3 regions of the Thioclava sp. GXIMD4216 genome follow, and region 3 is predicted to be linked to each of the others. Evidence: riboswitches for the same ligand, from Rfam matches in the RefSeq annotation. Region 3 holds a riboswitch; each other region holds the start of a gene.

Region 1 (5,211 bases), on a different replicon from region 3:
CCCGTGGTGCTGGTGATCGATGCATCCGGTCAGGCACAATCGGTCGGCGCGGTGGCCTTGGGCTTTGCACGGCTGCGCGCCGATGTGCGGGTGGCGGGCGTGGTTGTCAACCGCGTGGCCAGCCCGCGTCACGAGGCGATGGTGCGCGAGGGTCTGGCCGCAGCGGCTGTGCCCTGTCTGGGCTGCCTTCCACGGGTCAGGGGGCTTGAAATGCCCTCGCGCCATCTGGGGCTGGTTCAGGCCAGCGAGCGCCCCGAGCTTGAGACACAGATTGACGCGATGGCTGATCTGGTGACCGCCCATCTGGATCTGGCGCAGATCCGTGAACTGGCCGCACCGACGCAATGTCCCGCAGGGGCCGGACGCCCCGTTCCCCCGCCCGGACAACGCATCGCACTTGCGCAGGATCAGGCATTTTCCTTTCTCTATCCGCATCTTGTAACAGGATGGCGCGCCGCAGGGGCCGAGATCATGCCCTTCTCGCCGCTGGCGGATGAGGCCCCCGACCCAAGCGCCGATTGCGTCTGGCTGCCCGGTGGTTATCCCGAATTGCATGCAGGGCGTCTGGCTGCGAACGGGCGTTTTCTGGCGGGTCTGACGGCTTTGGCCGGAACCCGCCCCGTGCATGGCGAATGCGGCGGCTATATGGTGTTGGGGCAAGGGCTTGTCGATAAGGACGGGCACCGCCACCAGATGGCAGGATTGCTGGGGCTCGAGACATCCTATGCGGCGCGCAAGATGCATCTGGGCTACCGGCTGGCCACCTTGGCCGCGCCCATCCCCGGTCTGGCGGCAGGCCAGAGACTGCGCGGGCACGAGTTCCATTTCTCGACCATCCTCGCGCAACCCGATCTGCCTTTGGCCGAGGTGGTGGATGCGGCGGGTGCATCGGTGGTGGAAACCGGCTCGCGCAGGGGCTATGTCAGCGGGACATTCTTTCACCTGATTTCGGAGGTCGCATGAGCGGTTTCGTCAGTTTCGTCTCGTCGGGTCCGGGGGATCCGGAGCTTTTGACCCTGCGCGCCGCCGACCGTATCCGGCAGGCCGACGCCATCCTGTTCGATGATCTCTCTGCCGGACCGATCCTTGATCTTGCACGCCCCGATTGTGACCTGATCGGCGTTGGCAAGCGGGCAGGGCGCCCCTCGCCGAAACAGGACCATGTCAGCCGCCTTCTGGTCGACCATGCCCGCAGCGGCGGCAAGGTGGTGCGGCTGAAATCCGGCGATTGCGGTATTTTCGGGCGGCTGGAAGAAGAACTGGCCGCCTGCCGTGCGGCGGGGATCGCCTTCGAGATCGTTCCCGGGGTGACGGCGGCCTCTTCGGCGGCGGCGGCGGCGCAAATCCCGCTGACACGGCGGTTGACGGCGCGGCGGCTGCAATTTGTCACCGGCCATGATGTCACGGGGGCGCTGCCCGACGAGATGAATATGGCCGCGCTGGCCGATCCGCAGGCCGTTACGGCGGTCTATATGGCACGCCGGACCTTTGTTGCGCTGTCCGAGCGGCTGGCCGAGGCGGGGCTGGATCTGGACACTCCGGCGCTGATGGCCGAATCGATTTCCCATCCCGACGAGGTGATCTGGCGCGGCACGATGCGCGCGCTGGCGGCCAAGATAACGGCGGAACTATCCGCCGGAGCCGTGTCGCAAAAACCGGCATTGATCTTTTACGGGGCGCTTGCCCCCGCCTGAGACGCGAATCCGAGACAGCTACAGAGAAAAACTTCCGCTCGGGGCTTAGGTCTTATTGACCTGAGCCCTTTGCTTATTCAAAACCAGAGAGACGGTTTCCGGCAGCCAAGAGGTGTTGCCGGATGAAAAGGGAATCCGGTGCGGTGTAGCCATCAGGCGCCAAATCCGGAACTGCCCCCGCAACTGTAAGCGGCGAGTCCGCGCCTGACAGCCACTCCGGTCCGAAATCGGGGGAAGGCGGCGCGATGGCGATGAACCGCAAGTCAGGAGACCTGCCGTGCGTCGGGGCGCAAGCCCTGTCTGTTCCATCAATCACGCCGTCGGGGTCGACGGCAGGGAGATACCGCTATGCATATCGAACCGGGCGTCGTTACGGGCGCCAAACTGTTTCTGAGCTATGCCACCGCCGCAGGCGCGGCCACCTATGTCACCCGCGAGGCGATCAAAACCCTCCATCTTGGCGATCTGCCGGTCACGCTTGCACGCGCCGTTGCGGCCACCGCTGCCGTTTTCGTGTTTTTCGAAGTCTTTCCGCATCACGCGGTCGGCGTGTCCGAAGTCCACCTGATTCTGGGCTCGACGCTGTTTTTGACTTTGGGCCTTGTGCCGGCGGCCATCGGTCTGGCAATGGGGCTGCTGCTGCAGGGGCTGTTCTTTGCCCCCTTCGATCTGCCGCAATATTTCATGAACGTCACCACGCTGCTGGTCCCGCTTTTTGCGCTTTCGGCACTGGCCAAACGTCTCATCGCGCCTCACACGGCCTATGCCGATATCACCTATCGTCAGGCACTGGCACTTTCGACCGCCTATCAGGGGGGCGTTGTCGCCTGGGTCGCGTTCTGGGTCCTTTATGGCGAGGGCGTCTCGGCGGCGTCTTTGGCAAATGTGGCGACCTTCGGTATTGCCTATATGTCGGTGATCCTGCTGGAGCCGCTGATCGATCTGGCCGTTCTGGCCGGTGCCAAGGCGATCGGGCGCAACCGTTTCGTGCTTTCGCGGGTCTATACCGCCTGAGGCCGCGCGACGGTTTCGCAGAAGAAACGGGGCGAAGAACTGGTGAGCCCCGTTCCAACCTGTTAAAGACAAGGCGCGTTCCGCAAGGGGCGCGCTTTTCATCTTTCGGGGGAGTAGGATGTTCCATCTGTCGCTGATCGGGATCGGGGCCGGTAATCCTGACCATCTGACCTTGCAGGCCATTGACGCGATCAGGGCCTGCGATGTGATCCTGATCCCGCTCAAGGGCCCCGGGAAAGACGATCTGGCCGAAGCGCGCCGCGCGATCTGCGCCAGGGTCACCGGCACGCAGGGGCCACAGCTGCGCGAATTCCGGTTGCCGGTGCGCGACCCCGCCCAACCCGATTATCGTCGCAGGGTCGATGACTGGCATGACGACATTGCCCGCATCTGGGAGCGCGAATTGCACGCGGCCTTGCCAAAAGGCGGGCGCGCGGGGTTTCTGGTCTGGGGCGATCCGTCGCTTTACGACAGCACCCTGCGCATTGCCGAAAGGGTGGCGCGCGCTACCCCGCTCGAGCTGAGCGTTGTGCCCGGGATCACCGCGATACAGGCGATGACTGCGGGCCACGCGATCCCGCTGAACGAAATCGGCGCGGCCGTGGCCATCACCACCGGGCGCAAGCTGCGCCAGGAGGGCTGGCCCGAAAGCATCGGGACAGTTGTCGTGATGCTGGATCAGGGCGGAGCCTTCGAGGCTCTCGATCCGGAAGGTATCGAGATCTGGTGGTCCGCCTATGCCGGTATGAAAGAAGAAATCCGCCTGAGCGGCCCGCTCTCGCGCATGGCACCGCAGATCATGAAGACCCGCGCCGAGGCCCGCAGAACCCACGGCTGGATCATGGATATCTATCTGATGCGCAAAACACGGCACAGCGCCTGAGGCAGAAAGGCGGGAAACTATCGCCCCCGGGCGATAGGCGCATGGTCCCTGCCTGGCATGGGCCACGCTCGAACCGCGCTCGACACCGCATATCTGAAGGACGCATAGCGGAAGGATCAGGAAAAGGTCGATACCGCGGACCGACTGGCCCAACGGTACGAACCCTGAGAACCTGCACTGGTAAAACACGCCACTGTGCTTGGCCGCGTCATCGAAAGGGCATCCACTTCAGGAACGAGCGGAGCCGATCCCGAAGCCAAGCAACCGGATTTTCGAACAGTATCCGGATTAAAAGGAAACTCGTTACGCTTTCAGCCTACTTTCGTAAGCTAGGCCGTTTTATAAATTGATCTGCCGAACGCACAATCCGCATTTGCGCGCAGGCGATATGCGGAGATATCATAAGACAATTACACGTAGTTGTGCTAAGGGGATAAATAGACCCAATATACTGATCAAAACATATTGGATTTCTTTTTCCAACCATAACAGGACCGATCCTCCGCCTTCTGCTAGTGCAGGTCTCGCCATCCTTTGCGCTCTGACCGCCGAGGGCGAACATCCGCTTTGAGCCCGTCCGGCTTCCGAGTTCCTCGACGGCGGTTTGTGCGCTTCCCCGAATTGCCCCAATCCCCCTTAAGAAGCCCCCCGTAAAATTCGCCCTCGCAAAGACCGTACACTACTGGTGGCCTGTCAGTACAAGGTGATGTCTGTCGGTGACAGTTTCACGGGCGGGTGTACGACGGATGGCAGCGGGGTGTCCGCTCCCGTCGAAAGCACATCGTCTCCTATGTCATGTCGAAGTGCCTGACGGGCGTTATCGCAACTGCTGATGCGATTGTCGGCAGTAACGGGTATGATGACGGTGCTGCTTACGAAACCTACTGACCTGACGTGAGTGTGCAGGGTAGGCATTCGGCAGCTTCGCCTTGGTGCCTATGTGGACGCGTTCCACCACGACTGATCCTGTCGTTATGATATTCTGCGAAGTCTATGACACTGTTGACACTCTCGAAGTCATCACGGCCTGTGACGCTGCGGGCGTGATCAGTGTCGCAGGTCCAGAGTTCACGTCGACGGTCGGCGTATTGCAGCGAATTACCATCAGCTTCTCGCGGACCTCGGATCCTCTTTTCTTCGCACGAGTTTCGGGCGCCATCCAGATTGTGAGAGTCCAGTTTTACGATAGTGAGACACCACGCATTGCTATTGCCAATAGCGGACGAAAGGGACGCATGCGTGGGCACAGAGGGCGAATTAATAAAAAGAGAGTGAAGAAATCTTTCTAACACTCTTTTTTATGTACATTCTTGGAAGAATGGCTCCGGCGGTAGGGATCGAACCTACGACCAATTGATTAACAGTCAACTGCTCTACCGCTGAGCTACGCCGGAACACGGTATTTCATCTTGACCCAGATGACGGGATGTTGGCTCCGGCGGTAGGGATCGAACCTACGACCAATTGATTAACAGTCAACTGCTCTACCTCTGAGCTACGCCGGAACATGTGGCGCTGTATAGCGACGGGTTTTCGGGCATGCAAGAGGCTAAATGACGTTTTTTTGGCAGAAATTCATCTTCGTTGAAAAATTGCCTGATCGGTGATGGGACCTGCCAC
Region 2 (5,211 bases), on a different replicon from region 3:
CAGGGGATATCCCTCTTCCGCAAGCGTCGCCACCAGATGTTCCACCGAGGCCAAGGCATCCAGCCCCACCGCATGGGCAATCTGGTAGCTCTTGCCCGGATAGGTCGAAAGCACGAAGGCCAGACGTTTTTGCGCGGCAGGCATCTGACCGAGCCGATACAGCGCCAGAACCCGTTCGGCAACCTGCGCGACCCGCCCCAGATCGGGGCGATGGGCGAAACGGGAATATTGCAGATCCGGATCGCGTTTGCCGGGGCTTTTGAACGAGATCACGCCACCAAACAGGCGGCCATCCACCTCGGGCAGCACAACATGCATCGCCAGATCCGAAGGGGCGAGACCGCGCTCGGAGGCGGCCCAATCGCGGCGCTGCGCGGTGGAAAGCGCCACCTGCACCACCGGCACATCGGCCTGATCCAAGGGCGAGCCACCTTCGGCACCCTGCGCCGAAAACGCAGTGGCATTGACGATTGCAACCGGTTTGAGCCGCGCAATCTCACCGCGCAGCCAATCCGGCACACCCGCCGCTTTCAGGGAGGGCACAAAGACCCCGAAAGCTGCAAATCCCCGCGCCCGAAGCGCTTCGATCAAGGCATCGACAGGGGCGGTATCGGCCGCCGTCAGATAGGACCGGTAGAAGGTCACAAAGGCCACCGGCCCGGTGTCCTCGGGCGGCGCAATAACGCCCTTTTCGGGCAGGTAGAACCCGTAATCGGGCACCGATTTCAGCCCCGCCACCGGCCCCGCATACAGCCCCGCAGCCAGAGCAAGCTGGGCCAGCGCGGCCTGTGCGGCCACCGCCCCGCCCGCATCGCACAGCGCCTGCAAGCGCCGCAATGTCGAGACGGGCAGCGTGGAAAGCGTATCAAGGCGCGCATCCTCGCGCCCGTCCGCAGGCAGGACCGCAAGTGCGATGCCCTTGCGCCGCGCCAGATCCTGCAGGCAGGCCAGCCCGTAAGGCCAGTAGCTTTCGCCACCAATCAACCGCACAAGCACGCCCTTTGCCCCCGAAAGGGTCTGTTCGACATAGGTATCGACCGAAAGCGGATGTTTCAGCGCGACCAGATTGGCCAGTCGGCAAGAGGGCAGCGGGCTGCCCCCCTTCGCACGTTTCCAGCCTGCCGCGAACGCGCCCAGATCACTATCGGAAAAGGACAGCACCACCAGATCCGCAGGGGCCTGCGCCAGATCCTGCGGCTGATCGGATTGATCAAGCCCGTGAGTTTCGCGAAAGACGACATGCATGATTTAGGCCGATACCAGTCCCAAAGCGGTTTCGATCGCCGCACGGTCGATATGATCATGCTCGGCAATCACCACCAGCTGCGAGGCACGCGGACGGCTGCCCCAAGGCTGGTCGAACTGGCCGCGCAGGCGGGTGCCCACCGCCTGCACCAGATAGCGCATCGGCTTGCCCTTCACCGCCAGATAGCCTTTCATCCGTAGGATATTGAGATCCCCCGCCATCGCGATCATGCGTGCCTCAAGCCCTGCGATATCCTCGATCTCGCCCAGATCCACGACAATCGTGTCGAAATCGTCATGTTCATGGTCGTGGTGGCCGTCATGATGGGACGGGCGCGCCTCAAGGTCGTCTTCCGCCGCCGCATTCAGCCCCAAGATAACCTGCGGGTCGATTTCGCCTTCGGTCATCGGCAGGATCGGCAGCTTGCGCGGGGCCTCGGCCTCGATGACGGCACGGGCTTTTGCCAGCCCCTCTTCGCCCGCCAGATCGGCTTTGGACAGAAGCACGATATCGGCGCAGGCGATCTGGTCCTCGAAGACCTCCGACAGCGGCGTTTCATGATCAAGCGAGGGATCGGCGGCGCGCTGTGCATCGACCGCTCCCAGATCGGGCGCGAACTGGCCGGAGGCGACAGCCTCGGCATCCGCCAGCGCGATCACCCCGTCCACCGTGATCCGCGAACGGATCGCAGGCCAGTCGAAGGCTTTCAGAAGCGGTTTGGGCAGCGCCAGCCCCGAGGTCTCGATCAGGATATGGTCGGGGGTTTCAGGCAGCGCCAGAAGGCGTTCGATGGTGGGAATGAATTCATCGGCCACGGTGCAGCAGATACAGCCATTGGCCAGTTCGAGGATGTTATTCTCGGGGCAGTTTTCATCGGCGCAGGATTTGAGGATATCCCCATCCACCCCTGCGGTGCCGAATTCATTGACCAGCACGGCCAGACGGCGGCCTTGCGGGTTTTGCATCAGATGGCGGATCAGCGTGGTTTTGCCCGCGCCCAGAAACCCTGTGACAACCGTTACCGGAACCTTTGCGAGATTGGTCATTGATCACTCCTGCGGATCATTTTGCGGCGGAATACGCGCAATGGATTGTTTGCGAAAGATTACCGGGCGTGCGCGCCAAGGCACCAGACCATCGGTGGTGTCCTTATAGGCGCGGATCCCGCTAAGGATATCCTCAAGATGCAGATCGGGATCGAGATCGCCATAGACATAGGTCCAACGCTGCGCCCCTCCGGCCAGAACCATCGAACAGGACCGCGTGCAGGCCGAAAGACATTCGGCAGCCCGCACCTTTACGCCCTGCGGCAGGTCGGCGTGCTGCAGCGCCTGATGCAACCGCGTTCCCGGACGCGGATCGGCCTCGTCCCCTGCGCGGCGGCAGGTGGTGCAGATTGTCACGGTTACATCTGTCATATGCTCTCCCTTACAGGGCGCATAGCACTGGCCGAAAGCCGAAACCACCGGTTTCCCCTTCCGTCCGGCCACGACACACCCCGATCGCCCGTTCTCATCCGCGTCTCAGGCAGGTCTCCCGGCTTGCGAAGTCAGGAAGAGAGTCTCCTCCTGCCGGTCGCGCCTTCCCGGATGGCTCCAGTGGCATGCGGCCTCTTCGGTCACGGTCGCGGGGGCGGCTGCGCTTGGGACCGTGTCGCACCGTCCCTATCGCATTCCCTTTTCACCTGTCATAGACAGGAACCTGAACGCAGGGCTAAAAGACGTGAGTGCCCCGCCTTTGTCAAGGAAGGAGATCCCGATGCCCGAGACATCGCAAACGACCCACTCGCCCGAAGATATGGCCGACCGCCATGCCAGCAAGATGGCCAAGAAGAAGGCCGCCCGTGACAAGATCATGGCCACCAAGGAAGGCGAAAAAGGTCTGATCATCGTCAATACCGGCGCAGGTAAGGGCAAATCCTCTGCCGGTTTCGGGATGATCTTGCGCTGTATCGCCCATGAAATGCCCTGCGCTGTCGTGCAGTTCATCAAGGGCGCATGGGATACGGGCGAACGTCGTCTGATCGAAGAGCATTTCTCCAATATCTGTCAGTTCTACGCGATGGGGGAAGGTTTTACCTGGGAAACGCAGGACCGCGCCCGAGATGTCGCGATGGCCAAGCGCGGGTGGGAAAAAGCGAAAGAGCTGATCCGCAATCCGGAAATCCGTTTCGTGCTGCTGGACGAGATCAATATCGCGCTGCGCTATGACTATCTGGATATCGACGAGGTCGTGACCTTCCTGCGCGACGAGAAACCGCCGATGACCCATGTGGCGCTGACGGGGCGCAATGCCAAGGACGCGCTGATCGAGGTCGCCGATCTGGTCACCGAGATGACCTTGGTCAAGCACCCGTTCCGCTCGGGGATCAAGGGCCAGAAAGGCGTGGAATTCTGAACGATCGCGGGCCGTTTTTGCGAAAAGGCTTGCTTGACGCATCGTCCTTTGGAAGCCCTGCCGGACCAGTTTACATGCGGGGCTTTCGGGATGAGGGAAAACAAGGTTATTTTAACGATGTTACGCCATGATGCTCCTGCCACATTCGGCAGGGTCCCGAAGCTGGCAGAAGGTGGGCGCACCGCATTTCCCGAAGCCAGCTGCCACTGTCTTGGTCGAGATGCGGTGCAGTCCCGCCCGTGCTCGGCGGCTTGGGGGCGGGGCTGCCCTGGCGCGGCGCAGCGTGACGTGACAGGCCGGAGGGCTGCGTGATGGTGGCGCTGATGATTCAGGGCGCGGGCTCCAATGTCGGCAAATCGATGCTGGTGGCAGGGCTTTGCAGGGCCGCACGGCGGCGCGGGCTGACGGTGGCCCCGTTCAAGCCGCAGAACATGTCCAATAACGCAGCGGTCACGGCGGATGGTGGCGAAATCGGTCGGGCGCAGGCGCTTCAGGCACTGGCCTGCGGGCTGGAGCCCGTCACCGATATGAACCCTGTCCTGCTCAAGCCCGAAAGCGAGACGGGATCGCAGGTCGTGGTGCAGGGCCAGCGCCTGACCACCGTGCGTGCGCGGGACTATGCCGCGCTGAAACCGTCCCTGATGGGCGCGGTTCTGGACAGTTTCAACCGTTTGCGCGCCCGCCATGATCTGGTGATCGTCGAGGGCGCGGGCAGCCCGGCCGAGGTCAATCTGCGCGCCAATGACATTGCCAATATGGGCTTTGCCTGTGCCGCGGATGTGCCGGTGGTGCTGGCGGGCGATATTGACCGCGGCGGGGTCATCGCGCAGATCGTGGGCACGCAGGCCGTTCTGTCCGCGCAGGATGCGGCGCAGATTGCCGGCTTCCTGATCAACAAGTTCCGCGGAGATCCACGGCTTTTCGATGAGGGCTACCGGCTGATCGAGACACGTACCGGATGGCGCGGGTTCGGCGTTCTGCCGTGGTTTGCCGAGGCCGGTCGCCTCCCTGCCGAGGATGCGCTGGACCTGCCAAAAGTCTCGCAAGGGGCGGGGCTGAAAGTGGTCTGTCTGGGGCTGTCGCGCATTGCCAATTTCGATGATCTCGACCCCCTGATGCAGGAGCCTTCGGTTCAGGTCTCGATCCTGCGGGCCGGTCAGGCCCTGCCCGGAGACACCGATCTGGTGATTCTGCCCGGATCGAAATCGACGCGCGGCGATCTGGCCTTCCTGCGCGCGCAAGGCTGGGATATCGACCTGCAGGCCCATCTGCGGCGCGGCGGGCATATTCTGGGGATTTGCGGGGGATACCAGATGCTTGGCCGCAGCATTCAGGACCCGCACGGGCTGGAAGGGCCTGCGGGCACCGAGGCGGGGCTGGGCTTTCTGGAGGTCGATACGCAGATGGTGGCGCAAAAGCGCCTGACCCGCGTCAGCGCCCGTCATGCCGCCTCGGGCGCGATGTTTTCCGGCTATGAAATCCATATCGGGCGCAGTGATGGCCCCGATAGGGCGCGCCCCTTTGCCTATGTCGAGGGCACGCCCGAGGGGGCGATATCGGCGGATGGA
Region 3 (5,211 bases):
CGACCAGAAAGCGCATCGCATGCGGAACCACCAGACCGACAAAGCCGATCGCCCCCACTTTGGCCACCAGAACCCCCACCATCACCGCTGTGACCGTGATCAGCAAGCCGCGTGTCCTGCGGATATCCACCCCCAACGAGGCCGCGCTCTCGGCACCGAAGGTAAAGGCATCCAGTGCACGCCGGTACCAAAGGCACAGCCCGACGCCCAGACAGGTCACAAAGACCGCTGGGGCCACGTCCTCCCAGCGCACGCCCGACAGATTGCCCATCAGCCAGAACATGATGCCGCGCGCCTGTTCGGCATTGGCCGAGCGGGCAATGATGAAGGCGGTGAGCGCGTTGAACATCTGGCTCCCCGCGATCCCCGCCAGAATGATGGCCGCCGCCCCCTGATTGCCGCGCCCGCCGCCCGGAATGGCATGGGCCAGCGCCACCACCGCCCCGAAGGCGGCCAGCGCCCCGACCAATGCCCCCGCAGACATCGACACGGCGCCCGCGCCGATACCCGCCACGCTGACAAGCACCGCACCGGTCGAAGCCCCTGCCGAAAGCCCCATCAGATAGGGATCGGCCAGAGGGTTCCGCAAAAGCGCCTGCAAGACCACCCCCGTCAAGGCCAGCCCCGCCCCGCAACTGGCGGCGACAATGGCGCGGGGCAGACGGTAGCTCCAGATGATACCGGCATCGATGCGGTCCAGCGGATAGCCCGCCTGCCACAGATGATTGGCCAGAACCTTATAGACGGTGGCCAGCGGCAGGCGGGTCTCGCCAATGGCCGCCCCTGTCAGCACAGTGCCCGCAAGGACCAGCGCGATGCCCCCCCAGACCATCCAAGGCGCGGCGGAGGCGCTCATTCGAAGGTCATATCCGAAAGCGCTTGCGACAGGCTGTCGAGCCCGTAGATGCTGCGCATGGTCGCGCTCATCGCATGGGCATCCATGACCACGATATGCCCCTCCCGCACGGCTTTCATCTGGCTTGCCACAGGGTCGGTCTTCAGAAAGTCCATCTTGGCCGCGACATCATCGGCGGGGAAGCGGCGCCGGTCCATTTTGGCGATCACGATCACATCCGGATCCGCTTTGGCAATGGTCTCCCAACCGACGGTAGGCCATTCCTCGTCCGACTCGATCACATTACGGATGCCGAGTTTACCCATCATATAGCCCGGCGCACCAAGACGACCGGCCACATAGGGGTCCAGCTCCAGATCCGCCGAGGAGAACCAGAAAACGGCCGACAGACCTTCGGGCAGGTCCAGCGCCTGCGCGCGCGCCACGGCTTGGGCTTCTGTCGCCTGCAACGCCGATACCAATGTCCGGCCTGCGGGCTGCACGTTGAAAATCTCGGCAAGCTGGGTGATCCCTTTATAGACCTGCTCGGGGGCAAAGGCCCCGACCCGCGTGCCGTCGCCACCGGTCGAATTGTCCTTGGTGTCGCAATCGGCGGGCATGATATAGGTGTTGACCCCGACATCGTCGAACATCTCGCGCGTGCCGACAATACCGCTCGGCCCGACATGCCATTCATATTGCACCGCAACAAGATCCGGCTTCTGCGCCAGAACACTCTCGAAACTGGGATCGTTATCGGCCAGACGCGGGATCGTCGCATTGACATCGGCAAATTGCGGCAGCACCGGATTGAACCACACCGAGGTGCCCTTGACCTTTCCTGCCAGCCCCAGCGAATAGAGGATCTCGGTCGCCGACTGTCCGATCGTCACCGCGCGTTCCGGTGGCGCCTCGATCGTGAGGCGTTTGCCGCAATTTTCTAGCACCAGCGGATACTGCGTAGCCCCCGTCTGTGCTGGCGTTTGCGCCCAAAGCGGCGTGCTGCCCAAAAGCAGTGCCAGACCGGCCGGTAAAATCAATCTCATATGCCCAATTCCTTCAGAAGGACCGGAAAGCACCATATGGGATGACGGATCCGCCGCCCCGCAGGGCGAAGGGAGACAACCCACCGACACACCCCGTCCGGTTTGAAAATCCGATGTCGGCAGGTCTCCTGACTGGCGCCTCATCGCCAGACCGCCCTTCCCAAAGCAGTCGATGCCTGCCTCAGTGGATTCCGGTCCGGCTCTTCGCCTACAGTTGCGGGGGCAGTTCCGGTTCCCGTAGTCCCACGGGGCGGATTCCCTATTATATCCTCTCGGATACCGACGCGATGTGTTTGTCACCCCCGCGCCCCGAGGTCAAGCGGCCAAAGCCCCCAACTGCGCGATGCCGCTCTCTGCGCGCCAAATGCCGAAAGGAGCCGCCCGCAACGGGCTCTTGCGCGCAATCCGCCCCGAACCGCCAGCTGTTGCACCAAGGCCAGCCCGACCTTCCCAGTCCCTGCGCGACAGTTTTGCCCATTTAATTCCCCGCGCTTGCAGCCTAAAATGGCAGCAAGACTGCCTAAAGCCTAAAGGGAGCATTCCGCGCATGGCCTCGCCGTTTTTTACCGGACCGGAGAATGGCAGGCCGCCGTCTCCCGCCGCCCATCGTTCGCTGATCTACCGTATGGCGCGGCGGCTCGAGGGATATTCCATCGGCATGGTGCCGGAATTCATTGGTGTCGCCGAAGGGTTGCGCGCCTCGCTGGCCTTTGCGGTGATGGTGCTGACCGCCGCCGCCAGCGGCGAGCCGAAGCTGCTTTGGGCGGCATTCGCAGCGTTCTGGGTCTGCCTCTGCGATCCGGGCGGGCGCGACCGGACCCGTATCCGCGCAATGGGCGCCTTCGTGGCCGCCGGAACCCTTGCCGCCTTTCTCGGTGCGGCCAGCGCGGGGCTTGGCCCGCTTTATGCCAGCCTGACGCTGATCCCGCTGATCTTCCTGCCGGCATTGGGCGGCATCTTCGGACCAAGCGGGGCCCAATCGGGCACGCTCATCTGTGTGGTGGGCGGGGTCGCCGTCGGGTTTCCCAATGATCCGGTCGCCTCGCTCCATCTGGCGGGGGCGTTCCTCGTGGGCGGGATCTGGGCGCTGGTGTTCAGTTTCTGGATCTGGAAACTGCGTTCGCAGGGGCCGGCACGGCGCGCGATCGCTTCGGTCTTCACCCGTCTGGCCGAGATGAACAGCGCCATGGCCGCACGTCTGGGCCGCGAAGAGATCCTCGGGGCGGCAGAACCCGAATACCGTCGCGCGCTGCGGGCCGCCATCGAACGCGCGCGCGGCACGATCCTTGGTCTGGGCAATGGCCATACCCAGTTCATGGCAGAACTGGGCAGCGCCGACCGGATCTTTGCGTCCATGATTGCCCTTGACCATATGCTCAGCGATCCGTTGAGCCCCGAGGAAGAAGCCCCCCTTCGCGAACAGTTGGCCCGTATCGGCGCCCTGCTCAGCGAGGCGCAGATGCAATCCATGACCCGCCATCCCCATCCCGAGCGGCTGGTCTGGGAAGCCGAGGACCTTGCCCGCGCCGCCGACCGCGCCGGTGCGCGCAGTCAGGCTGTGGTGCGCAATCTGGCCGAAGCCTTCCTGCGTTTTGCCGAACATCTGCGCGGCGACAACCTGTCGGGCAGCGCGCCGCAGCAGGACGGCACGCCGCGCCCCAGCTGGCGGCAGATCCCCGATGCGACCTTGCGCCATGCCCTGCGTCTGACGGTGGCAGTGGTGGTGACCTATCTGGTCTGTGTGGCGCTGGAGATGAAGTATTTCTACTGGGCCACGATGGCCACCATTGTGGTGCTACAGCCCGCGCTCTCGACCACATGGCCGCGCATGCTGGAACGGGTGCTCGGCTCGATTACGGGGGGGCTTTTTGCCGCTGGCCTGTTGGCCCTGTCGCCGGGGCAACTGCCCCTTCTGGCCGTCATAATCCCGACATCCGCAATCACCATCGCGTTCAAACGGGTCAATTATACGATCTTCACCATCGGGGTCAGCGCGCTCTTCGTGCTGGTGACCGAGCTGGTCATGCCCAATCACGGCATTGCCCTCTCGCGGGCGCTGGACAATATTCTGGGGTCGGTCATCGCCTTTGTCGTTGGGGCGACCCTCTGGCCCGGACGCGCCGAGCCGCATTTCCGCGATATTCTGGCGCAGGCCGTGCAGGCGAATATGGATTATGCCGCCGCCGCCGTGGGCAGCACGAGCCTGCCCGAGCCGGTCGATGCGCTGCGTCGTCAGGCCGGACTGGAAAGCACCAATGCCGAGACCATCCGCCAGCGCAAGCTGATGGAAGGGCGGCGCGGTGCCGACCAGTTGAACGCGGCGGGCGATGTTCTGGGGGCATTGCGGGTGCTGGCGGGGGCGGTGACCACCCATGCGCTGATCTCGCCCGAAGCCGATCCAGAGAAAGAGCATCTGCTCCGGCAGACCGCGCAGTCTTTCGCCGATGCCATCCGCCATGCGGGCGATGCCTCCCTGCCCGCTTTGCCCGCGCAGACCTCGCCCACGGACCTGCGCAAGGCGCTTGAGTTGCTGCAAAACCGGCTTGACCTCTATCTGAAAGCCTGAGCGGCGCCTCTTTGCTAGGCAAACGTCCGACCCTCTCCCTGCAAATCCGGCGATCACGCCGGATTTCTCTCGCCATCGGCCCGCCGGAGGCGAAGATACGCCCGAGAAACCGCGGATATCTGGGGCAAGGGCGATGAGAATTCTGGTGATCGGGGCAGGTGTGATCGGCACGACCAGCGCATGGGCGCTGCAAGAGCAAGGCCATGATGTCTGCCTGATCGAGCGCCAAAGCACCGCCGCCGAGGGCACATCCCACGCCAATGCGGGGATGATCACCCCCGGCTATACCGCGCCGTGGCCCGCCCCCAAAATCTGGCGCAAACTGCCCAGATGGCTGTTACAGAGCCACACGCCTTTCGCGATATCCCCGCCTCTGTCGCGCCGTGATCTGCGCTGGATGCTGGCCAGCCTGCGCCAGTGCCGCGCAAGATGCTACACGGCCAATATTCAGGCCATGATGGCCCTGTCGGTCTATAGTCAGGCGATGATGGCCCGCCTTCGCGACACTGTGCCACTGCACTATGCACAGCGCTTTGGCGGGACATTGCAACTGTTCCGCCATCCCGTCAGCCTGACGGATCTGCGCCTGCATACCGACTATCTGGATCAGCGCGAGATCCCCTATGAGGTGCTGGACCGCGCGGGCTGCCTTGCCAGGGAACCGGGGCTGGAACGGGCCGAAACACCGCCCGTCAGCGGGCTTTACATGCCGCAGGACGAAACCGGTGACTGCTGCCTTTTCACCAGACAGCTTGCCGCCGCCT

What was found. A riboswitch is a leader RNA that binds a small molecule or an ion and turns the genes downstream of it on or off. The one in region 3 is predicted to bind cobalamin.
Region 1: another riboswitch for cobalamin. It lies ahead of WDB88_RS09070 (energy-coupling factor ABC transporter permease); the one in region 3 lies ahead of WDB88_RS15380 (ABC transporter substrate-binding protein).
Region 2: another riboswitch for cobalamin. It lies ahead of WDB88_RS09135 (DUF1636 domain-containing protein); the one in region 3 lies ahead of WDB88_RS15380 (ABC transporter substrate-binding protein).

What each region holds. Positions count from the first base shown of each region.
Region 1 is NZ_CP149926.1:1,826,219-1,831,429, reverse strand. Features, by position in the region: gene WDB88_RS09080 (cobyrinate a,c-diamide synthase) at 1-963, shown strand, start outside; gene cobA (uroporphyrinogen-III C-methyltransferase) at 960-1,694, shown strand; cobalamin riboswitch at 1,770-1,989, shown strand; gene WDB88_RS09070 (energy-coupling factor ABC transporter permease) at 2,043-2,708, shown strand; gene cobF (precorrin-6A synthase (deacetylating)) at 2,827-3,591, shown strand; tRNA gene WDB88_RS09060 (tRNA-Asn) at 4,911-4,985, opposite strand; tRNA gene WDB88_RS09055 (tRNA-Asn) at 5,022-5,096, opposite strand; gene WDB88_RS09050 (MBL fold metallo-hydrolase) at 5,167-5,211, opposite strand, start outside.
Region 2 is NZ_CP149926.1:1,840,173-1,845,383, forward strand. Features, by position in the region: gene cobN (cobaltochelatase subunit CobN) at 1-1,245, opposite strand, end outside; gene cobW (cobalamin biosynthesis protein CobW) at 1,249-2,292, opposite strand; gene WDB88_RS09135 (DUF1636 domain-containing protein) at 2,296-2,664, opposite strand; cobalamin riboswitch at 2,755-2,966, opposite strand; gene cobO (cob(I)yrinic acid a,c-diamide adenosyltransferase) at 3,005-3,643, shown strand; gene WDB88_RS09145 (cobyric acid synthase) at 3,955-5,211, shown strand, end outside.
Region 3 is NZ_CP149927.1:466,394-471,604, forward strand. Features, by position in the region: gene WDB88_RS15375 (iron chelate uptake ABC transporter family permease subunit) at 1-856, opposite strand, end outside; gene WDB88_RS15380 (ABC transporter substrate-binding protein) at 853-1,881, opposite strand; cobalamin riboswitch at 1,982-2,180, opposite strand; gene WDB88_RS15385 (FUSC family protein) at 2,429-4,447, shown strand; gene WDB88_RS15390 (D-amino acid dehydrogenase) at 4,581-5,211, shown strand, end outside.